One region of the Arthrobacter sp. 05L421 genome, then DNA from elsewhere that is predicted to be linked to it. Evidence: riboswitches for the same ligand, from Rfam matches in the RefSeq annotation. Region 1 holds a riboswitch; each other region holds the start of a gene.

Region 1 (7,412 bases):
GGCCTCTGCGGTACCGGCAACGTCGTCGGGGTCCATGATGTCCAGCATGCGTTCGAGCGCCCGCAGGATTTCGTGGCGGCGGGGCAGCTCCATGGGCAGCTCGTGCATCAGCCCGGCCAGGGTGAGGATGTCCTGCTGCAGTTCCCAGACGGTCTGCTTGCGTTCGGCGATGGCGATCCGGCCGAGCCGGTATTTCGGTTCATTGCCCGACGTCGCTTTGTCGCCGTAGGGGGTGGCGGCGAAGGTCCAGTTCTGGGACAGGTCGGGGTTGGCCGCGGCTTCGACGTAGAAGTCGACCGCCATGCCCGAGCCCAGGAGCTTGAGCGGGATGTACTGGTTCCGTGGCGAAATGGCCTTGATGATGGTCCCGTCGGACCGCCAGGCGATGCCTTCGCACTGGAAGCCCGGGAGATCGCCCCTGAAACCCAGGTCAACGAGGATTTCCACCGACGTGCCAGCTGTGGTTCCCCAACCCTCCGGCACCTCACCCCGGAGCCGGAGCCACTTGGTGCTCCAGGGCCGGCCCCACGCCGCGCCGTGTTCCTGCGCCGTGAAATCCTGCCGCAGGGCCTCCAGCGCCGGCACGGGTTCGTCCGGCGCGTCCCAGCTGCTCAGGGTCAACGGGATGCTGCGCGGGTAGACGGCCGGGGCGATGCGGTCACGCAGAAAGCGGTCCAGCCGGACTTCCGTAAGACGGCGGTCGTCGTGCAATGTGATCCTCTTCAGCGCTGGTGGTCCGATTGGCTCCAATCGATGGATAAAACTTACGCCGTGGGGAACCTGTTGGCCAAGTGTTGCCGTTAGCCGGCCGCGGGGGCCGGAACCGCGACGCGCTGCTGGCCAGCGTAGACGTTTAGGCTGGTCCGGCGGCTGAAGCCGGCCAGTGTCATACCGCTGGCGTCGGCCAGCTCGACGGCCAGGCTGGAGGGGGCACTGACGGCGGCAAGGACCGGAATTCCGGCGAGGGCCGCCTTTTGGACGAGCTCGAACGATGCCCTGCCGGACACCTGTAGCACGGTGCCCCGGAGCGGCAGCAGGCCTTCGCGGAGCGCCCAGCCCACCACCTTGTCCACCGCGTTGTGCCGTCCGACGTCTTCGCGCAGGCACAGCAGCTCGGCCGAGCCGTCGTCGGAAATCCTGAAGAGTCCGGCGGCGTGCACGCCACCGGTGACGTCAAAGACCTCCTGGGCGGACCTGAGGGTGTCCGGGAGGGCCGCGAGCGTTTCCACCGGAACTGTCAACGGATCCTGTGCCGGGCTGTAGTGCGAGGACTTGCGCACGGCATCGATCGAGTCCGTCCCGCATATCCCGCAGGAACTGGAGGTAAAGACGTTTCGTCCGGTCTCAGGCCGGACGACGTCGGGCCGGAGTTGAGCCTCCACGACGTTGAAGGTTTGAATGCCGTCGGCGTCTTCGCCGGCGCAGAACCTGAGCGAGACCAGCTGTTCGGGGGCCCAGATGATCCCTTCTGAGACGAGGAACCCTGCGACGAGGTCGAAGTCATTGCCCGGCGTCCGCATGGTGACGGAAAAAGACATATTTCCTAGCCGGATTTCCAGCGGTTCCTCGACGGCGAGGACGTCTTCCCGGTGCCGGACCGGGAATTCGAGGGCCTGCGGGGACCCGTCGAGGACGATCTTGTGCACTTTGCGGCGCTGCGTGACACGGCCCATCCGGTGCTCCTATGCAACATGTTGTGCGGTTGTGGTGATTCTTTGGCTGGTTCCATCATTGTAAGTGCCTGATCCTGAAGCCAGCGCAGCGGGCCAGAGCTCCACCAGAGTTCAACCAGAGTTCAACCTGGGCTCAGCCCAGGAGGGCGCTCCAGTCCACCGGCCCGTCGCTGGCCGTGGTCTTCCTGGCGGTCCGCTTCGCCGCCGGCTTCTGCGCGGCGGGCGCGGGCGCAGGGTCAGGCAGCGGCGCACCCCACGGGAGTGCGAAGGCGGGGACCAGTTCCCCCAGCTGCACGCCGTGGGGCGGGACAACCAGCACGCCGTCGGCGGCGGCCAAGCCCCGCATCATGCCCGGGCCGGTGTGCTGCGCCGGCGACGCCATCCCATAGAGCAGCCGGAAGGGCATGAGCCGCGTCCGGCCCGGATCGGCGTCAATCGTCGAGCCGCAGGGCACCTCGCTGAGTGGTGGGATGGGCCCGTGCCCCAAGGCCGCGAGGAGCGGGGCTCCGATCGTGGACAGTGCCATCATGGCCGCTAGCGGGTTTCCCGGTAGGCCGAGAATGTACCGGCCGTCCGGCAGTTCGGCCAGCACGGCGGGGTGGCCCGGGCGCATGGCCACCCCGTCGATCAGCAGGCGGCCGCCGAGCTCGGCGACCGAACGCCGGAGGTGGTCCGTTCCGGAGCGGCCGGTGCCGCCGGTGGTGATGACGACGTCGGCAGGCAGGCTCTCTGCGGCAGGATCTGTATCCTCGAGCGCGGCGAGCCATTCGGCGTAGGTGTCGCCGATTTTCACTTCCTCGGTGCAGATCCCGCCGAGCATTCCCACCACGGCTGCCAGTTGGGGTCCGAAGGTGTCCCGAACCTGACCGGGAGCCGGCATCCCGGACGTCACGACCTCCGAGCCGGTGAGGACGAGCCGCACCACGGCCCTGCCGAGCACCGGAAGGGTGTCGCTTCCGGCCAGCGCGGCGAGAGCCAGATGCGCGGGATTCAGGACGGTGCCACCTCTAATCAGGAGGTCTCCGGCGGCGGCTTCCTCCCCCGCTTTCCTGATGTGGTCCCCGTTCCGAGGGTCGCCGGGTTTCGCGGAGCCGCCCAGTTTCAGGACGGGCAGGCCGTCCTCGTCGGCGTCGATGACGCCGCTTTCGCTGCGCAGCACCGCCTTGGCCCCGGCCGGAATGAGGCCGCCGGTGGCAATCGGGCTTGCCTGATGGGGTGCCAGCCTCTGGGTGGGTTCGGCCAGGATCCAGGGACCGCTGCCGTTGACCGCCCAGCCGTCCATGGCAGAGGAGGCGTAATGGGGCATGTCCTGCAGGGCAACGACGTCCGCGGCGAGGGTCCGGCCCAGCGCCTGCCGGAGCGGGACGGGGGCGGCCGGGATGGGAGCGGCACAGTCGAACGCGAGTTGCCGGGCCTCCTGCCACGTGTGGGCCAGGTGCCTGTGCGGCTCCTCTGACTCGTCGTCGTCGACTGTGTCCTGGCCAGTATCCGCCGCGTCCGGGTCCCCTGCATCCTGGTCCGTCGTGTCCTGGCCGGCAGTGTACCCCTCCGCGATGTCCGGATCCGTCTGGATGCCGGGGCCTATGGGGCCGTCTTCGAGGCCGCCTCGGACCCCATCTCTGACTCCATTTCCGCCTGCATCTCCACCGCCATCTCTGACTGCATCACCCCCTGCGGCGGCGAGGGGTCCGCTGCCGTCCGGGGCCGTATCCGTCATGCCCCGGAAGCTTCGGCGGCTGCGTAGTCTTTGGCGAGCCGGCGCGCCACGGCCATCGCGGCCTCCATGGACACCGAATCCGTGGCCTGCCCCGAGCCGGAGGCCAGACCGGCGGCAAAGCCGGCAATGAATGTGGTCAGCGGCGCCGCCGGGCGCACCACGGAGTGGGCGGCCACCCCGGCCAAGGCGAGAACCTCGTTCACGTCAATCTCAACGTCTTCCAGCTCCAGGGCCTGGAGCAGGGCACGGCACCAGTCTTCAAGCGTTTCATCCTGGCTCTTCACCGTTTGCCTCCATGGTCGAGTTCAGCTGCGGAGTTCCAGACCGGGGCCCGGACCGTGGTCTGGAATCCTCCCGGATACCCCCAATGCGGACGCGTCATCCCAGGTGTCAACATCATCTGTGGAACCGGGGGGAACGCGAACTTCCCGCACGTCCAGCCTAGCAAGAAGGGCGAAGACAGACGCGTTTTCCAGGCCGCTCCTGCCCGCGGCGTCCACGACGCAACGTTGTAGCACGGCCGTGCCATAAAACCCTGCGAGTGGTTGCTTCCGGCCGTCGGCCGAGACGGCCATGACCCCGTCGCTGCCTTCCCGTTCTGGCGCCCGTTCCGGCGCCCGTTCCGGCGCGACTGCGGCAGAGGCGGCCAGCGGTTCGCCCAGTGCTGCGGCCAGGGCGCGGACCGCCTCGGCCGAGCGCGGCATGTCACAGGCAAGAACCAGGGTGAACGGTGACGGTGCGGCTGCTTGGTCCCCGCCGGCCTGGTGGGCGGCCAGCGCGGCCAGGCCCGCGGCGATGGCCGCGGCGGGCCCCGCGAAGGGCGGGTCTTCCCTGCAGGTCAGCACGCCTTCGGGCAGGTCGCCGGGGTCGGGCCCGACGACGACGATGCGTCCCGCAGCGCCCGCGGCGCGCAGTGACCGCTCAAGGAGGGTTGCGCCGTCGTAGATCAGCCCGGATTTGGGCACGCCGCCCAGGCGGGAGGACCGCCCCCCGGCGAGAATGATGGCATCGAATTCCACCGGTTCAGCCTAGCGCGGCGCCCGCTGCCGGCAAATGAGGCGTGGCGGGCCCCTCAGACGTTCAGGCGGCAGTACGGGCAACACAGTTCAGGGAGCTGGGTCAGGGAACAACTGTTCAGGCAGCTGATTCAGGCAGCAGGAACGGATCCCAGGCCGGCGTCGGCTTCTCGAGTTCTTTGATCTGCCAGATGGCGCCCTTGGGTGGGCCCGGAACAAACCCAAGCTTCCAGCCCATCTCCGCTGGCGTGTGGTCGCTCTTGGCGTTGTTGCACCGCAGGCACGCCGCCACCAGGTTCTCCCAGGAATCGGCCCCGCCCCGGGATTTTGGCTGGACGTGGTCGATGGTGTGGGCAGCCTTGCCGCAGTAGGCGCAGCGGTGGGCATCGCGTCGGAGCACACCGCGACGGCTCACCGTTGTCATGGTGTTGTATCTCGGCCGGATGTAGCGGTTGAGCAGGATCACGGACGGGCGGCCCAGAATGTCCTGGGGTCCGACAACGGGGTCGTCCCCTTCGGCCACCACGCTGGCCTTTCCGGTGAGGACAAGGACGAGCGCCCGGCGGAAGGTGATGACCGCCAGGGGTTCATATCCAGCATTCAGAACGAGAGTGCGCATCCGCATACCTCTTCACGGCCGCACCCGCCAGCGGCACGAGGGCCGGCTGCCCTCTGCATGGTCGGGCTATGGATCGATTACACAAGAGTAAACACTCGGGTGCCGGATCACCGAATATTTTTTCGTCGGTGATGTCCTCAGCGCGGAAAGTTCACTGCACGGCAACGCAAAAGACCCCCGCCAACAGGCGGGGGTCTTTCGAAGGTGCTGCGGGTCTTACTTAGCCGCCGACGCGGATGAAGACCGGGCCGGAGCCGACGTTTACGCTGTACAGCGCGGTGGTGCCGCCGTTCCAGCCGCCGTGGACTGCCATGCCGTTGCCGACGTAAACCGCGATGTGAGCCATGCCCACGCCGCCGTTCTGGTAGTAGGCGAGGTCGCCCGGGCGTGCCTCGGCAGCGCTGACGGTGCGGCCGAGGGACAGGTAGCCTGCCGGCCAGCCGTGGTAGTGGATGCCGGCCGCGGCCAGGGCGTTGGTGGCGAGGGCGGTGCAGTCCTGCGCCACGCCGAGCTGTGCGTAGGCAGCGGCAGCGATGGTCGCGCCGGCGCCGCTTCCGATGCCGGCGGGAGCCTGGGCAGCGACGCCGCCGCTGACGCCCAGCGCGGTGCCACCGGCGCGGGTGGCAGTGGAGTCCTGGACCTTCACGACGGGCTTGGGAGCCTCGACGACCGGAGCCGGCGACGTGGTCACAGCGGGCTTCTCGTAGGAGATCGCGATGGTGGACGCGGCCGAGATGGTGGCCGGAGCAGCGGACTGGACTTCCAGGGCCGAAGCGGAGGTGGATTCGCGCTGAACATTGGTCTCAGCAGCGTTGGCTGCGATTCCGCTGGTCAGAACCAGACCGGAGGCTGCGGCGATGACCGCGGCCTGACGGCCCATGCCGCCGGCGTTGTCGCCGACAGCCTTGGCAATAACAGCCAGCGAGTTGGTCTTGGTGACCTCGGCGCGGTGCCGTGCAACGGTTGCACGAGTAGTCATTAAGTTCTCTCTTTCGTGATCCTTGGACCGCGCGCTTTCGGGCACGGTTTGAGGACGCTCCGGCATCTTGGGGGTACGCCGGATCGCCCCGAAATGGGTTACTTAGCGAAGGGTGTACTGCGAAGACGCGCCAAAAGCGGAAACTGCATGCGGTCCGGACTCGGTAGAGATTGAGCCTGCGGAACGTGATCCAATCCGGGCGCCGACAAGGGCGGCACGTGATGTGGATTCCAGCGGGCTCGAAAGAACCTCGCCGGTGCGCATGCGCGCAGAATTGTGGCGTGAAGACACGAAAGTAGCCTCTCCCAATGCCTACGAGGTGAGCTGTCGGATTCGGATGGGAGTCACCCGGCCGCGCTGCTTCCTGGGAAGCTTTGCGACTTAACCCCAAGGCCTTCTTTCGAAGGCCAAAATTGGTTCCCCCGCCCCTGCCAGACGATGTAATGCGAACGGACCTTGAGCGGTGGCAGAGCTAGGCAATCCACTCAAGAGCGCCAACTTCGGAAAAGTTGGCGTGCTTCAAACCCTACAGGAGTCCGGGCCCAATGTCACATTCAGATCACGGCGTGTCACAAGCACTTGAGAGCGGCCCATCGTCTATTTAGAGCCAGCCGAGGGGGTCAACGACGTCGCCGTTGACCATCACTTCAAAGTGGAGGTGGCAGCCCGTGGAGGCGCCGGTGGTCCCGCTCATCGCGATGACGTCACCGCGCGACACCTTCTGGCCGACCTTGACCGAGGCCGAGGAAAGGTGGTTGTACGTGGTCCCCAGGCCGTTGCCGTGGTCAATGACCACCCGGTTTCCACCGCCGAAGGGATGCCATCCGTTGAACGTCACGGTGCCGCTGGCAGCCGCATGGACCGCCGTGCCGCACTGGGCAGCGAAATCCTGGCCGCGGTGGAACTCCCCCGCGCCCCCGGTGATCGGGCTGACACGGTAGCCGAAGGGCGAAGCCGTGACCAGATGATCCAGCGGCGCGCCAAGGGTGCCTGCCGAAGCCGCGCGAGTGATACTGCCCACAGACTGGGCGCTGAGCAGCTGCTTTAGCTTCCCATCCGGGTCGCCCTTAGTGGTGACGGCGGTCCGGCTGAAGTCGACCTTTGCGGCCGCGGCGGCCGTGACATCCGGCTGCACGGCAGCGGACAGAGCGCCGGATCCGGCGGTGTTGGAGGCCATCACCGGGCTCGTGACGGGGACCGTCACCGTAAGAACCAGACCGGTTGCGGCCAGGGCAATACCGGCCTTCTGGCCGACCCCGCTGGCCGAGGCAAACTCCGTTACCTGGCGGAACGGACTGCGCCGGCGACGCCGTTCATCGCGGTGCGCGTCGCGCGGGCGTTCGGCCATATGCTCGACGACGGGACGCGGCTCCGGAGCGGGACCGGTCGCGCGGCGACGGCCCCTGGC
Region 2 (7,412 bases), on a different contig from region 1:
GCACGGTCCCGCCTGCGACGATGTCCGCCACGCTCAGCTGGGTGCCCGAGCCGCCGGCCTGCTGGCGCCTCTGTTGCAGATTACTCACCACCACGTCGGCGCCCAAAGCGTAGCTGCGCGTGAACCCGTCACTGCTCTTGACCGTGACGGAGGACGAGCTAATCTCGCTCACGGTGCCGACCTGCTCGGCCATGGTGGTGTACTCGGATCCTTGCAGCACCACGTATTCGGCATGCACTGCGGCGGAAAGGCCGCCGCCCATCCCGCCGGCAGCAAAGTCGCCGGGACCGCTCCGGCCCGACATGCCGCCTCCGGTGAAACCGCCCTGTGCAGAACCGGGTATGCCCGGGGCAACTCCCTGGCCGCCCACCCCGCCGCCGGCCGCCCCACCGGCGGCCGTGCCGGCAGCGCCATTGGCTGCCGCTGAACTTGAGGTCAGGGCGTAGACCCCCACCCCGGCGCCGACTGCCAGGACGGCTGCAGCCCCGGCGACGGCGAGCCCCCGCGTGAGGGTCCACGGCTTTGCCGCCGAGCCGGTCCTGACGGCGCCTCCCGGCGCGCCCCAACCTGTCGCGGCCGCCGTGGCTTGCGACTCCTGCCGGGGCATGCCCCAAGTGGTCGCCGGGGCCGGCACTGTCGAAACCGGGGGCGCGCCCCAACCGGAGGCAGCCCCGGCTGCCGGCTGCCCGGCGTCGTGCTGCCCAGCGTCATTGTGCCCGGCGTCAGGGTGTCCCGATTCATGGTGCCCTGCGCTGTATTGCTCGGCTTCAGGGTGCCCTGCGCTGTACTGCCCGGCTTCAGGGTGCCCTGCGCTGTACTGTCCTGCGCTGTAGGGCACAGCCGCCTGGGGCGTGGTCACGGGCGCCGGCGCCGCTGCTGCCGCTACGTTGGGGGCCGATTCGGGGGCGGGCTTGGGGGCTGGAACGGAACCGGCTCCGGGATGCTGACCGCTCATGGTGTTTCTCCTTAGGGTGCGGATCGGTGTTCACCCCAGACTGCTGAGCGATCCTGTGCCACGGCTGTGCGGGCCGACAGCCGCGCCTGTGACGTTCGGGCAGGACGGGAAAACCGGATTGCGCGTAGCCGCTGCACCTTCTACAGCCCCCGAAGCGCATCCAGCTCGCTAGGCTGGGATTCACAGGTGCCGCACAGGGTCCCCAAAGCCCCGCCTAACCGGCAGATCGGAGAGTTGTCCCATGGCCACTTCGCACTCCATGACTAACAACCTGCCCCAGCTGACGCATCCAAACGGCTCCCCCATCCGTGCGCTGGTGGTAGACGACGAGCCCAGCCTCTCCGAGCTCATGAGCATGGGCCTGCGAATGGCCGGCTGGTCCGTGGCTGTCGCGGAAGACGGGCCCGGAGCCGTCCGGCTTGCCAAGGAGTTCCGCCCCGACGTGCTGGTGCTGGACGTGATGCTCCCCGGGTTCGATGGCGTCGAACTGCTCAGCAGGATCCGCGCGTTCGCGCCGGAGGTTCCGGCGCTGTTCCTCACGGCCAAGGATGCCGTCCAAGACCGCATTACCGGCCTCGCGGCCGGCGGCGATGACTACGTCACCAAGCCGTTCAGCATGGAAGAGGTGCTGCTGCGCCTGCACCGGCTGGTCCAGCGCTCAGGCGTGGCCGCGATGGACACCGCCGAACTCGTGGTGGGGGACCTTGTGCTCAATGTCGACACCCGCGAAGTCACCAGGGCCGGCGAGGAGCTGCATCTGACCGCCACGCAGTTCGAGCTGCTGCGCTACCTCATGGAAAACCCCAAACGGGTCATCAGCAAGGCCCAGATCCTGGACCGCGTCTGGGACTACGACTTCGGCGGCCAGGCGAACATCGTGGAACTCTACATTTCTTACCTCCGCAAGAAGGTGGACGTCAACCATGCGCCCATGATCCACACGGTGCGCGGCGCCGGCTACGTTCTGAAGCCGGCGGACTGATCCGTGCCCACGCTTTCCGGCATGACCCGCGTCCCCGGACGCGACTGGCGCAACCCGTCCACGTGGCATTTGCGCACCCGCCTGGTCCTCGTCGCCATGGCGCTGCTTGTGGCCATCTGCGGCGCCGTGGGGCTGTTCAGCTATGCCTCCATGGACCTGTTCCTCACCCGACAGCTCGATGACCAGCTCAGCAGTGCCTCCCGCCGCTCGAACGACTTCGGCCGTCCCGTGGCCGGCAACCCGTCCGGCCGCCCCGACCCCCTCGAAGCCAGGGGGCAGGGCGTCGGGACGCTGAACGCCCGCATCGAGGACGGTGAGGTCAGTAGAGCCGGCTTCCTGGCCGGGGACGCCACTCGCAAGAGCCTCTCCCCCGACGACAACGCGGCCCTCCTGGCGCTCACCCCGAACGGTGTGCCCGTGGACCGGACCCTCTCGGCCGGGGCGTACCGGCTCACCGCCGTGCGGGCACCCTATGGCGACGTGATTGTCACCGGACTTCCGCTGGCAGAAAAGGACAGCACCCTGACCTCGTTGGTCTGGACCATGGTGGTGGTCTCCGCCGGCGGACTCGTGCTGATCGGTCTTGCCGGTACGGCCCTGATCCGGCGGACCATGAAGCCGCTGGAACAGCTCTCCGAAGTGGCCACCAAGGTCTCCCGCCTCCCGCTGGACGCTGGCGAGGTGGCGCTCGGAGTGCGCGTCCCGGCGTCTGCGGCCCATCGCGGAACAGAGGTGGGCAGCGTGGGCTACGCGCTGAACAAGATGCTGGACAACGTCTCCAACGCTCTCGAGGCGCGGCAGGAGAGCGAGATGAAGGTGCGGCAGTTCGTCGCCGACGCCTCGCACGAACTCCGCACCCCGCTGACAGCCATCCGCGGTTACACGGAGCTGATGCGGATGACCGAGCATTTCACCCCCGACGGCGAGAGATCCCTCGCCCGAGTGCAAAGCCAGTCCGAGCGGATGACCACCCTGGTGGAGGACCTGCTGTTGCTGGCGCGCCTGGACGAGGGACAGCCGCTCAAGATCTCCGACGTCGATCTCACGCAGCTGGCCATCGAGACGGTGAGCGACGAGAAAGTCATGGCCCCGGACCGCATCTGGCAGCTGGAACTTCCGGCGGAGCCCGTGGTGGTGCGCGGTGACGCGCCCCAGCTGCATCAGGTCCTCGCCAACCTCCTGTCCAATGCACGCAAACACACGGCTCCCGGCACCAAGGTGGTCACGGGTGTCATGCGTTCGGCTGACGGAAGCGCCGTGGTCACCGTGACGGACAACGGCAACGGCATCGCCCCGGAATTCGTTGGGCGGGTCTTCGCCCGCTTCGCACGGGCCGACGCCGCGCGGACCAATCCCGCAGCCAGCGCCGCAGCTAACCCTGTGGCCGCGACGGCGGGGGCCCGGTCCGGGGCCGCCGCAGGCTCGGTTTCCGGCACGGATTCTGGTGCCGTTTATGGTGCTGTTTCTGGTGCCGCTGGCGTTCCGGCGACCGGAAGCCGCCGTCCGGGCACGGCGACTGCCGCGCCGACCTCCGAGGGAACGAGCGGGTTGGGTTTGTCCATTGTCCAGTCGATCGTGGAGGCCCACGGAGGGACCGTCGAAGTCACGTCCCGGCCGGGCCGCACGGAGTTCGCCGTGCGGCTGCCCGCGGCGCCGCCGTCGGTGTAGCCAACCACGCGAACCGCAGTTCGGTCGCCGCCGGGGTTCCGGCGCAAGCCGACACCCCGCCACTGTGACTCCTGTTACCAAAATGTGACTTAAGCGCCGGGGTCCTGTAGCGTCTTAGGAGTGCGCTGCCATTGGTGCCGCATATCCGGATGGACGCCAAACTCTGCCGCTTCCCGGATTCCGCTAGACCAGGCAGAGGCGGGGGACCCAGAGTTCCCGGGCATTCTGCATTTCATGCGCCCTCGGGGTGAAGCCGACACGTGATGTTCCGTGCGGCCGGATGACCTCATCCGAACCCGACAGCTAACTTCGCCGGCGTTGAGAGGCCATCATCATGACTGAATTCCAGGTACAGCCGCGCCCTGACGGCGATTCCCATTCCGGCTCCACCAAGTCGCGCCACCGCGCCGAACCGGCCACGCAGGCATCCGCCCTGTCCAGGCTGGCCACCGGGCTCGGCATCACAGGCCGCCGCGCCGCCGTCATCACCGCCGCCTGCGCCATGCTGGTGGGGGGTGGCGCCGCCGCCCAGGCGGCAGAGCCGGGCGCCCACACGGCAAGGGTTGGGAGCCAAACGGCCACGAGCGCCGACCCGCTGGCCAAGCTCAACTTCGAACGAGTCGAGGTCGCTGCGCCCACGGCGACAGTAGACAACAGCGTGGCAGCCAAGGCCCCGGCGGCTAAGCCCGCCAAAGCACCCGCAGCGGCTCCCGCCAAGGCCCCGGCTCCTGCAGCCGCTCCCGCCAAGGCGCCCGCACCCGCCAAGGCCCCGGCTCCTGCGGCCGCTCCCGCCAAGGCCCCCGCACCCGCCAAGGCCCCGGTCGCCATCGACGACCCCGCCGGCGCCCAGGCCTACGCCGCGGCCCAGCTGGGCAGCTATGGCTGGGCACCTAACGAGATGCAGTGCCTGCAGAAGCTCTGGACCAAGGAATCGGACTGGAAGACGACTGCCACCAACGCCAGCAGCGGCGCCTACGGCGTGGTCCAGTCCCTGCCCGCCTCGAAGATGGCGAGCGCCGGCGCCGACTACAGGACCAACTACCGAACCCAGATCAATTGGGGCCTGAATTACGTCAAGGAACGCTACGGCTCCCCCTGCGGCGCCCTGAACTTCCACTACGCGCACAACTGGTACTAAACCGGCAGTAGCGGCCCACTAAAGGAGGCCCCGGATCCACAGGCGGGTTCTAGCGGTCGTTGCAACACCCAGACTTTTGGGAGTTGCAACGACCCTGGTTCGTTTAAGCGGGGATTCATCCCGGCCCGTGCGGTATGGGCAGGATCAGAAGAAGGCGTTTTTCGAGGTCTTTGACCGTTTGGGGAGCACGACGGCGGCCGCTAGGGATCTCGGTTTCAATGCCGCGACATGTGCCAGCTGGGTCCGCCTGGCCGGGCTGAGGAGCCGCGGGAATGGGAACTGATCCGGGACCTGTCCGCGGCCGGTTCTTCCATGAGGGCGATCGCGCAGGCGATGGGACGGGCGCCCTCGACCAGCAGCCGGGAACTGGGGCGCAACAGCGATCCCCGTTTCGGTTACCTGCCCCACGGCGCACAGCGGCAAGCCGCTGCCCGCCGGGCACGTCCCAAAACGGCCAAACTGGTGGCCGACCCGGCGCTGCGGGAGTCCCTCCTGCCCAGATGCGGAATCGATGCAATGCTGAGAAATCCCTGAGCCAACGGCTGCCGTGCGTCGCGGCGATTGGTAGGTGCTGAAGGAGCTTCGAGAGACGTGGAAGTCCCCGCCAGCCACCGTGCCGAGGAGGGCGACACCGAGGTTTCAGGCGGCCAGGACCGGACGCCGGCGGGATTGCACGAGGGACACGAGATGTCCGGCCGCACGCCGGTTGAGGGGAGCGTGCGGCCGGAGCCTGTGGATCGACGGCCGAGGCGGGGTCGGCCTCTCGGGACCTTCTACAAATGTCCCGCCTCGCGCTGAGAAAAGGCTGAGAGCTGCCTCTCGCAGCAAAGGGCCGGAGAACTGCCTGCAAAAGCTCATGTCCGTGAGCTCAGGGAACTCGCGGCTGCCGGAGATGGCCTAGTCCCCTAACCCGGTCACTCACCGGGACACTTTGTGGAGCTCCGCCGCCGCTGAAACTGCCGGGCAATGCCGGGCGGCGTCGTAGCTGGTGGCCCGGTGGCTGGGCTCAGGTGCAGATGCCCTTGACTTCACTCGCAGGGAGTTGGGCGGATCGCCCGGAACGGGGTGGCCGAGTCGGGCCGGCAGAGTCTCCCTGCCGGAAGTACAGCCCAAAGCACTTTTCTCCCGCCTTCCAAGCGCCGCAGGACCGACGTGCCCCATGATGGAGGCATGCGAAGGGCAACCGGCTGGCTGACGGCAGCCGTCATCATCACGCTCATCTTCGGAAGCTCCTATGCCGCGTTCCAGCAGCTCGGCCGCCGCGCAGCCAATGCCGCGCCAGCAGCCGCCGCAGCTGCAAAGGCCCAGCTGATCGGTCCGGAGACGCTGATGGCGCCGCGGCTGGAACTGACGCCAGACAGCGGGGTGTTCGTCATCGTGTACGGGTCGGATAACAAAGCGGAGTCGGGGACTGTCACCCTTCATGGCTCACTTCCTGACCTTCCCGCCGGCGTCCTCCAGACGGCCCGGGACTCCGGCTCTGACGCAGTGACGTGGCAGCCGGAACCGGGCCTGCGGATGGCGGTCGTCGCCCGGCCGGCGGCGGGCAAGGTCATCGTCGCCGGCCAGTCGCTGGCCCCCTACGAGGATCGGGATCGGATCGTTCTGACCGTATTGGCGGCCGGTTGGCTGGGCAGCCTCGGCGTCCTCGCCGCAGGGTACGCCTCGACCGGGTTTTTCCAGCGGCGCCGTCCACTCCCGCTGTCATGATCAGACGGTGAGCAACGCTCGCAGTCGTGGCCAGCATTGCCCGCGGCCATCCTTCCGGCGTCACCGGTGGCGTCACCCGGTACTGCTGGTGGTCATCACCCAGGCAGGACTGCGTTAGGAGCCGGGCGTGGTTCCCCGAGCCAGCACGGGCTGGGATGGGCAGGGAGGCCTGGCGGCCGCCAAAACGATCAACCCACTGCAGCGCCTCCTCTGCGTCCCGGTCTCCGTGCTGGGCATCGCCAGTCCCGGCCGAAGGCGGAGGAAGAGAAGAACCGCTTCGGACTCGACGTCTACAACGCCAGGGTCTAGGACGAACGAGTAACTGAACAAAGGGCCTGCCCCGGCTTTTGTTGACTCGGGTCTTAGTCTGCTGTGAGCGCGGTCCCGTTGATTGTTTTTAGACTCGCTTGGCGTGAGTTTCGCCAGCCGTCTTTGCCCTACCCCTGGCCGCGGCCCCTTGCGGACCAGTCAAACGTCGCGTGCCGGACCGCAACCTGTTGTTCACGACCGCGCCCCGGGTGGTTCATTACCGGGAAGTAACGTGGCGATCTCTTGATACGACCCAACCCCTTTGAGAGGCTCCCGAATGAGCACGACTCGCACCCGAGGCATCCTCACCGCTGCCGCAGCAATCGTCCTGGCCGCGTCCGCAGTCAGCGCCACCGCAGCAGCCCAGGCCGCCGGTGACAACGCCGCTGCCGGCAACCACGGTGACAGGAACACCGCGCTGGCCGACGCCTTCAACGGCGTTGACCGGAACACGAACTGGCAGCAGACATCCAAGCTGAAACTCAACTTCCCTACGTTCCACACAGAGGGAATCGCCTACAGCAAGGACCACATCTTCCTCTCAGCCGTTCAGATCATCGAACCGACCGTTAAGTTCCCGACGCCGCAGAACGGGTTCGACCGCACCCCTGGCAAGGGCGTCGGCCACCTCTTTGTCATGGACAAGGCCG
Region 3 (7,412 bases), on a different contig from region 1:
GAGGCGCGGCCGGTCTCCACGAGGTGGTAATACGCCGACGCGGCAAGGATCTTGGCCGTACTGGCGGCCACAAAATTGCCTTGGACTCCGTAGCCGTGGACCACACCATCCGAAAGATCGATCAGCGACACCCCCAGCGCGTAAGCGCTGTTGTCCTCGATAATGTCGTTGATCTGGCCGTCCAGTCCGGGGCCGATGGCCCGGACCGGGGCAGCGGGCACGGCGGGGGCTTTAGCTGGCGGGGCAGATGCGGGAGCTGTCCGGCTGGCGGCGGCGGTGGCCGGCGGGACAGCTCCCGGAGCTGTGCGGCTGGCGACGGTAACTGGCGCGGGCGCGACCGCGGTCCCAGTCGAGGTGGCGACAGCGGTTGCAGCAGCGGCCGGCGGATCCGGTAACCCTGCCTGGACGCCTGCGTAGACGCCACCGGCGGTTACAAGGGCGAGTGCGACGGCGCCCGCGGTCAGATGCTGCGGCCGGATCCATCCCGCACGCCTGGTGAGGGGCCGCGCGCCGGAGTGGGATCCGCCTCCAGCCCGGTGCGCGCCGGAGCGGTAGTGGCGCGGCGTGGGCTCAGACATCCAGACCGGCCCCGGGCATTTGCTTGAAATGGTTCGCAGGCATTTGTTCTTCCCCCGAAAGTAACTGACCGCGGTGAGGCCATGGACTCCCAGCATTCTTCCCGCTGGCGGCTGCCCGCGCAAGGGCAGGGCCCCCTATTCCGCCCCAGTCAGCGACGCAACGCCGGGGCGGATCTCGCCGACATTCCACTGCACTTCTTAAGCGTTTCTTAATCGCCGGGCGGGAGAGTGGGAGGTGGTGCCTCACCGGGCGCCCCTTGCCCCGAGCCGGAGGATCCCATGACTGGACCCGCCCCTGTTAGACGCGAAGCAGTGAATCGCGATGCAGCACCAAGCCGCGATATGGCACAGCGCCGTCCCGACAGCGGCCGTCCCGACGCCGGCCGTCCTGCCGCGGGGCCGCGCCTGTGGTCCCTCCCCCAGATCCGCCACTGGTTGTTGCTGGGTGTCCTGCTCTCCGCCGCCGTCGTCGCACTGGGGCTGGCCGCGCAGCTGACCCCGGGCTTCAGCGCCACCGAGCTCGGCGTGGACCAGGACCTCAGCCACCATCACCTCGCCGCCCTGACCGCCGTCGCGATGGCCCTGAATGTGATCTTTGGCCCGGTGGCAGGTCTCGCGCTGATCGGAGCCGCTGCCCTCTTCATCTTGCTGTTCCGCGGCGGCCTCCTCAAGGCGGTAGCTTTTGGCCTGGTGGCAACTTCCGGTTGGGTGGCCAGCGAAATCTTCAAGATCATCATTGCCCGCCAGCGGCCCAACCCCGCCCTGCTCTTCGATCCCCTGGCTCCGGAAAACGGCTCCGACAGTTTCCCGAGCGGCCATGTGGCCTGTGCGGTGGCGGTCGGTTTCGCACTCTACTTCCTGGCCCGTGGAACCCGCTGGGCCAAGGTCACCGCCGTGGGGGCGGCGGCGATGGCACTGGTCGTCGCCTGGTCGCGGTTGTATATCGGCGTCCACTACCCCACCGATGTCGCAGCTTCATTCCTGGCCGCGAGCGCCGCAGTGGTCCTGCTGACGGGACTCTGGAACGTTGTCATACCCAGGGTGGCGGACCGGCTCCGTGGCCCGTCTGCCATCCTCTCCCCTGACCCTGAGAGGAAATGAGAATGCACGCCTTGGACGTCTATTCCTTATTACCGGCCGCCGACGCCGCCGGTACACCGTCACTGCTGGACCCGGCAAGCCTGCTCGCCGGGCTGGGTCCGGCCGCTTTGGGCGTCATCGCACTCATGGTCTTCATCGAATCGGGCGTGCTCTTTCCCTTCCTCCCCGGTGACTCGCTGTTGTTCACCGCAGGCCTTCTGCACCAGCAGCTACAACTGACGCTGCCAGTGCTGATCGGCGTCGTCACCGCGGCCGCCGTCGCCGGTGACCAGGTCGGCTACTTGCTGGGACGGAAATTTGGCAGGCGATGGTTCAAGGATGACGCCAGGATCCTGAAGACAGCGCACCTGACCACCACAGAGGACTTCTTCCGCCGCCACGGCGGGGCGGCAATCGTGCTGGCCCGCTTCGTCCCCATGGTCAGGACGTTCGCGCCTCTCACCGCTGGGATTGCGCGCTACGAGTACAAGTACTTCACCCTCTGGAACGTCATCGGCGCGGTGGCTTGGGCCAGCTCCGTGACGTTGCTTGGCACCTGGTTGGGACATTTTGAGATCATCGCCAAGAATATCGACGTCATTGCGGTGGCCATGGTTCTGGTCTCCGTCTTACCGGCGGCCGTGCAGTTACTCAAGCGCCGCCGCAACAGTCGGGTCTCCGACGTCACCACGGGCACAGCCGCCGGCGACACGGCGCAGGAATCCGAGGATGGACTGCGGACTGAGGAAATGGCCGCGAAAGAATAGCTGACATGACTATCGCTGACCGCCCGTCCCTGCTGCTCGTCGAGGACGACGCCGTCCTGGGACCGCTCATCGCCGAGCTCCTGGACCCGGATTACCGGATCCAGCTGGTCACCAACGGCCGTGATGGCCTCCACCACGGGCTCACCGGGACATGGGACGTCATGGTGATCGACCGCGGGCTGCCGGTAATGGACGGCATCGCCCTGATCGCGGCGCTGCGGTCGAAGGGCATTGTCACTCCCATCCTGATCCTGACCGCGCTGGGCGATGCCGACGAAAAGGTCAGGGGCCTGGACGCCGGCGCCAACGATTACGTGACCAAGCCGTTCGACGCCGGCGAACTGGCAGCACGCCTGCGCGCACTGACGCGCACCTTCATTTCTCCGGCCCCGGCACGGGTGATGATCGGGAACTGGGAACTGGATCCGACGCAGCGCACAGTCCGCTCCGTCTACGGGCAGACGGTGTCGCTGACGGCGAAAGAAGGCCAACTACTCGCAGCCCTGGCCGCAGAACCGGACCGCGTCTTCACCCGGGACGAACTCCTCACGGCGTACTTCCACGCCTCGGATCAGCCCGGCGTGATCGATACGTATGTTCACCACCTGCGCCGGAAGATCTCCAAGGCCGTCATCCGCACGGTGCACGGCCTCGGCTACCAGATCGGCGAGGCTGATGAGTAACGGCGGAACCGGCGGAAATCCGGACTACTCCATCCTGCGCAAGGCCTCGCTCAAGGTCGCGTTGCGGATCAGCGGCGCGTGCGCGGTCATGGTCATCGGGCTGCTCGCCGCCACGGCGCTTTACCTCCTGAATCAACTGGCCCATCCCGAAGTGCCAGGCTCTGCGGCGGCCGGGACGGCCTACGCATACTTGGATTCCAAAGATGTGCTCGAAGCCATGGTCATCGCCGGGGTGGCGGGAATCTTGCTGGCCGGCATCGTCGGGTGGCTCAGCGCGCGCAGCGCCATCCGCCCCCTCGGTGATGCCCTGGCCAGGCAACGGCGCTTCGTCCAGGATGCGAGCCACGAATTGCGCACACCCTTAACCATCCTGGACACCAGGATCCAGCTTGCCCAGCGCAACACCGTGCCCGGCTCCAGGCAAGGCCAAGACCTTGCCAGGATCCGAGAGGACGCAGCAACGCTGACCGGGATTGTCAACGAACTCCTCCTCGCAGCAACCACGGAAGCCCCGGACCGCTCCGCACCGCCTGCCGACCTTGCCGACGCCGCCGCCAGCGTCGCAGGGAGCCTCCAGCAGGTCGCGGACCAGCGCAGAGTGCGCCTGGATTTCGTGGCCGATGCCCGGCCGCTGGCCCGGATCGAGAAGGATGCACTGCGCCGTGCCGTACTGGCCCTGGCGGACAACGCCCTTGCCCACACCCCTGAGGGCGGCCGCGTGTCCATCACGACGTCGATCGAGCAGAGCCGCGCCGTCATCACGGTGGCGGACACCGGGACCGGCATCACCGGCGTCGATCAGGCCCGAATCTTTGACCGCTTCGTGCGGACCGCCAGCACTGACGGTTCACAGGGACAGCGGAGCTTTGGGATCGGCCTGGCCTTGGTCCGGGAGATCGCCGTCGCTGCCGGGGGGACCGTCGAGGTGGCCGCGACGGGTGCCGAGGGCACGGTCATGAAATTGACGCTGCCGTTGGCCGGGCGCGTGAATCCCTGAGAACCATATGCACAGAAAAGACCGGCGATCGATTTGCCCCCAAGGGAATCGATCGCCGGTCTTTCCGGACTGTATAGCCCTGGAAGGGGCCGTACAGCTTAGGCGCGGACGAAGGTCACGCCGCCGGTCGCGGTCAGCCAGGACAGCGGGTGGACCATCGTCTGGTTCTTCCCGTTCATCCCGCCACTGACCACCTGGCCGTTGCCGGCGTAGATGCCAACGTGACCGGACTGGACCACCATGTCGCCGGGCTTCGGGGTCGAAACGACGGTTCCGAGGCCAAGGAAGGCCCGGGGACCGATGTCACCGACGGGCTTGCCCGCGGCGCCAAGGGCCTTTTCCACCATGGCGGTGCAGTCCTGGGTGATGCCCACCTGGCTGTAGGCGGCCGAGAGCATGATGGCGTTGCGTCCGCCGGCAGCCGGCGCCGCGGCATGCGCTGCGGCCGGAGCGGACTGCACCTTGATGGTTGCCTTGGGTGCTGCGGCCGGTGCTGCTGCAGGCGCTGCAGCAGGGGCAACGGCGTGGGCTGCGGCGGGGGCTGCGGCGGGAGCCGTCGCCACGGCAACGGGCTTTTCGATCACCGGTGCTGCGACGGTAGCTACCGCCGGGCGGTCAAAGCTGATCTTGACGCTTGAATCAGCGTTGACGGGCGCACTGACCAGCGCGTTGACGTCCACTTTGGACGCCGGAGCGGAGTCGCGCTGCGCAGGTGCTGCAGCTGCGTTGGCTGCCATTCCGCTGGTGAGGACCAGGCCGGATGCGGCGGCGAAGACGGCGGCATGGCGCGCAAAAGTATTGATTGAAGACATGAGTGTAGCCTCTCCCAGTGCCTGCGAGGTGAGCTGTCGGATTCGGATGGGAGTCACCCGGCCGCACTCCCGGGCCCGTCACTGCGGGCACTGTGCGGCTTCACCCCAAGACCTGCGTCATCAGCAGGCCAAATGTGGTTTCCCCGTCTCTGCCGGTAGTTGATGCGAGTTATCCCCGGGCCGCGGCAGAGTTAGGCAATCGGCTGGGGAGCGCCCGTATCGGAGACAACAGGCGCCTATCCACCGTAACCCGAACCGGATGTAAATGTCACATTCAGGTAACGGCGGCCACAGTACGGTCCCGCAATTGCCCATGGGGCGGCGCCGCATCCGAACGTAGGATGATGCCATCAGCACCACGCCTGAGCGGAGGCCCGAAATGAACAGCCACTGTGTCGCCATCTGCCAGCTGAGCACTCAGCCCCAGGAAGATTTCGACGTCAACACCGAGCTGCTGATCCTGGACGGCCAGGACGTCCGCGTGACCACGTGGGACGCGGAACCGCGCGACGGCGGCTTCGACGAGCACGTCCTCAATGATCGGGTGGATGCGCTCGGGTACATGGTTGTCAACGACTGGGCCTTCCTGGACGGCAAGGCCTACGCGGTGGTGGAGCGGCGGTCAGGCCCGGCGCAGGAGAGCAGCGGCGAGCCGTGACATTCCTGTCCCTGGCGCTGATTGCCGTCGTCGCCCTCGCTGGCCCCCTGCTGGCTCTGCCGGTGCGCTGGCGGCTGCCGGTGGTGCTGGGCGAACTGCTGGCCGGCATCGCGATCGGACGTTCAGGCCTGGCCCTCGTGGACCCCACAGACCCGACGTTTACCCTGCTGGCCAACATCGGATTCGCGCTGATGATGTTTGTGGCCGGAACCCATGTTCCCGTGAGGGATCCGCAGATCCGCTCCGCCCTTGGCCATGGCTCCCGCCGGGCCATTGCGGCCGCAGCGGCAGCGGTGGCGGTCGCCACCGGCATCGGCCTGCTCTTCGGAACTGGACATGCTCCCCTCTACGCAGTGCTGCTGGCCTCCTCGTCGGCCGCCTTGGTCCTTCCGATCATCGATTCCCTGCGCCTCGGCGGACCCCATGTCATCGCCATGACCGCGCAGGTGGCCATCGCCGACTTAGCCTGCATTGTGGCGTTGCCGCTCCTCGTGGACCCGCCCCACGCAGGCCGCGCGGCACTGGGCGTGCTCGCAGTGACCGGCTGCGCGGTGGTGCTCTACTTCGTCCTGCGCTGGCTCGATCGCAGGGGAATCAACGGGCGCATGCACCGACTCTCGGAAAGCCGCAAGTTTGCCCTGGAGCTGAGGAGCCAACTGGCCGTCCTCTTCGCCTTGGCCGCAGTCGCGACGTGGAGCAATGTGTCCGTGATGTTGGCAGGCTTTTCATTCGGCCTGGTGGTGGCCGCCGTCGGCGAACCGAGGCGCCTGGCCCGGCAACTGTTCGCCCTCAGTGACGGCTTCCTTGGCCCGGTGTTCTTCGTGTGGCTGGGCGCGTCACTGACACTCAAAGACCTTGCCGGGCATCCGGAGATGATTGCCCTCGGACTGGCCCTCGGAGCCGGGACCCTGCTGACGCACGCCGGCCTGGCGTTCCTGGGGCTTCCGTTGCCACTCGGGGTGTTGTCGGCGGCCCAACTGGGCGTGCCCGTGGCGGCGGCGAGCATCGGCACTCAGCTGCAGGTCCTACTCCCGGGCGAGGCTGCGGCCCTGCTGGTCGGCGCGCTGGTCACCATAGCCGCGAGCGCCGTCGCCGGCTCGCGGGCGGCGAGGACATTCGCGCTGCCCGCAAATGCCGGCGGCAGATCCGGCGATGCCGGCAGCGCCGTCGGACCGGGTGATCCCGGCGGTCCGGGAGATCCGAAAGTCTGAAAGTCCGGACGACGGGAAGCCCGAAGGTCCGCAAGTCAGAACACGGGCCGGGCCGGGCCGGGCTGGCGCCAGCACTCGAGTCGTCACTCTCCAGCGGCGGTGAATTGCAGCTCCGGCCTTGTCTTAGCCATCTCGGCCAGGACGCGGGAAACCGCATCCCGGACCACAGCGCCGTCGCCCTCGGCGTGGAGGTCGGCGTCGGAGTCGAACGGCCCTTGAGGCTCGCCCAGCACAGCATTGGCGTGGCGGACAAATCTGTCCCAGTCCCCCGTACCTGCGCGCAGAGCCTGCAGCGGCGAAAGCAGCGCGGCCCGGCGCAGCCAGGCATCGGGCTCGCGCATCCACCGGTCCAGCACGCTGTCAGCCCGCACCCTGGCCAAAAGGTCAAGCCCGCCCACCAACGGGCCGACAACGTCAACGGCGAGCGGATCCACGAGCTCCCGCACGTGCGCCTCCCGGATGAAGCCCTCCAGCCGGGTGAGGTCGGAGTTGGTCAGCAGCTTCACATTGGCCTGTAGCAGGATCACCGCGGCCTGCCTGCGCTCGAAAACCGGCATAGTCCCCGGTTTCGAGCCCCACAGTTCGGAACTCAGCGCAGTGATTTCATCGTGTGACAGCCCGGGATA

The links. Region 1 has a riboswitch for cyclic di-AMP ahead of AC1DKQ_RS11485 (NlpC/P60 family protein). Riboswitches for the same ligand answer to the same signal wherever they lie in the genome.
Region 2: another riboswitch for cyclic di-AMP. It lies ahead of AC1DKQ_RS21535 (aggregation-promoting factor C-terminal-like domain-containing protein); the one in region 1 lies ahead of AC1DKQ_RS11485 (NlpC/P60 family protein).
Region 3: another riboswitch for cyclic di-AMP. It lies ahead of AC1DKQ_RS18905 (hypothetical protein); the one in region 1 lies ahead of AC1DKQ_RS11485 (NlpC/P60 family protein).

What each region holds. Positions count from the first base shown of each region.
Region 1 is NZ_JBFTOC010000008.1:88,636-96,047, forward strand. Features, by position in the region: gene AC1DKQ_RS11455 (alpha-mannosidase) at 1-711, opposite strand, end outside; gene fdhD (formate dehydrogenase accessory sulfurtransferase FdhD) at 801-1,673, opposite strand; gene AC1DKQ_RS11465 (molybdopterin molybdotransferase MoeA) at 1,807-3,390, opposite strand; gene AC1DKQ_RS11470 (DUF6457 domain-containing protein) at 3,387-3,674, opposite strand; gene mobA (molybdenum cofactor guanylyltransferase) at 3,696-4,409, opposite strand; gene AC1DKQ_RS11480 (HNH endonuclease) at 4,525-5,025, opposite strand; gene AC1DKQ_RS11485 (NlpC/P60 family protein) at 5,246-6,004, opposite strand; cyclic di-AMP (ydaO/yuaA leader) riboswitch at 6,300-6,469, opposite strand; gene AC1DKQ_RS11490 (M23 family metallopeptidase) at 6,606-7,412, opposite strand, start outside.
Region 2 is NZ_JBFTOC010000035.1:534-7,945, reverse strand. Features, by position in the region: gene AC1DKQ_RS21550 (hypothetical protein) at 1-955, opposite strand, end outside; gene AC1DKQ_RS21545 (response regulator transcription factor) at 1,197-1,937, shown strand; gene AC1DKQ_RS21540 (sensor histidine kinase) at 1,959-3,605, shown strand; cyclic di-AMP (ydaO/yuaA leader) riboswitch at 3,777-3,935, shown strand; gene AC1DKQ_RS21535 (aggregation-promoting factor C-terminal-like domain-containing protein) at 3,940-4,743, shown strand; partial or broken gene AC1DKQ_RS21530 (helix-turn-helix domain-containing protein) at 5,014-5,244, shown strand; gene AC1DKQ_RS21525 (hypothetical protein) at 5,914-6,453, shown strand; partial or broken gene AC1DKQ_RS21520 (DUF6454 family protein) at 7,040-7,412, shown strand, end outside.
Region 3 is NZ_JBFTOC010000021.1:45,668-53,079, forward strand. Features, by position in the region: gene AC1DKQ_RS18880 (serine hydrolase) at 1-221, opposite strand, end outside; gene AC1DKQ_RS18885 (phosphatase PAP2 family protein) at 891-1,679, shown strand; gene AC1DKQ_RS18890 (DedA family protein) at 1,682-2,425, shown strand; gene AC1DKQ_RS18895 (response regulator transcription factor) at 2,431-3,108, shown strand; gene AC1DKQ_RS18900 (sensor histidine kinase) at 3,101-4,105, shown strand; gene AC1DKQ_RS18905 (hypothetical protein) at 4,204-4,917, opposite strand; cyclic di-AMP (ydaO/yuaA leader) riboswitch at 4,926-5,115, opposite strand; gene AC1DKQ_RS18910 (hypothetical protein) at 5,297-5,575, shown strand; gene AC1DKQ_RS18915 (cation:proton antiporter) at 5,572-6,786, shown strand; gene AC1DKQ_RS18920 (DNA alkylation repair protein) at 6,870-7,412, opposite strand, start outside.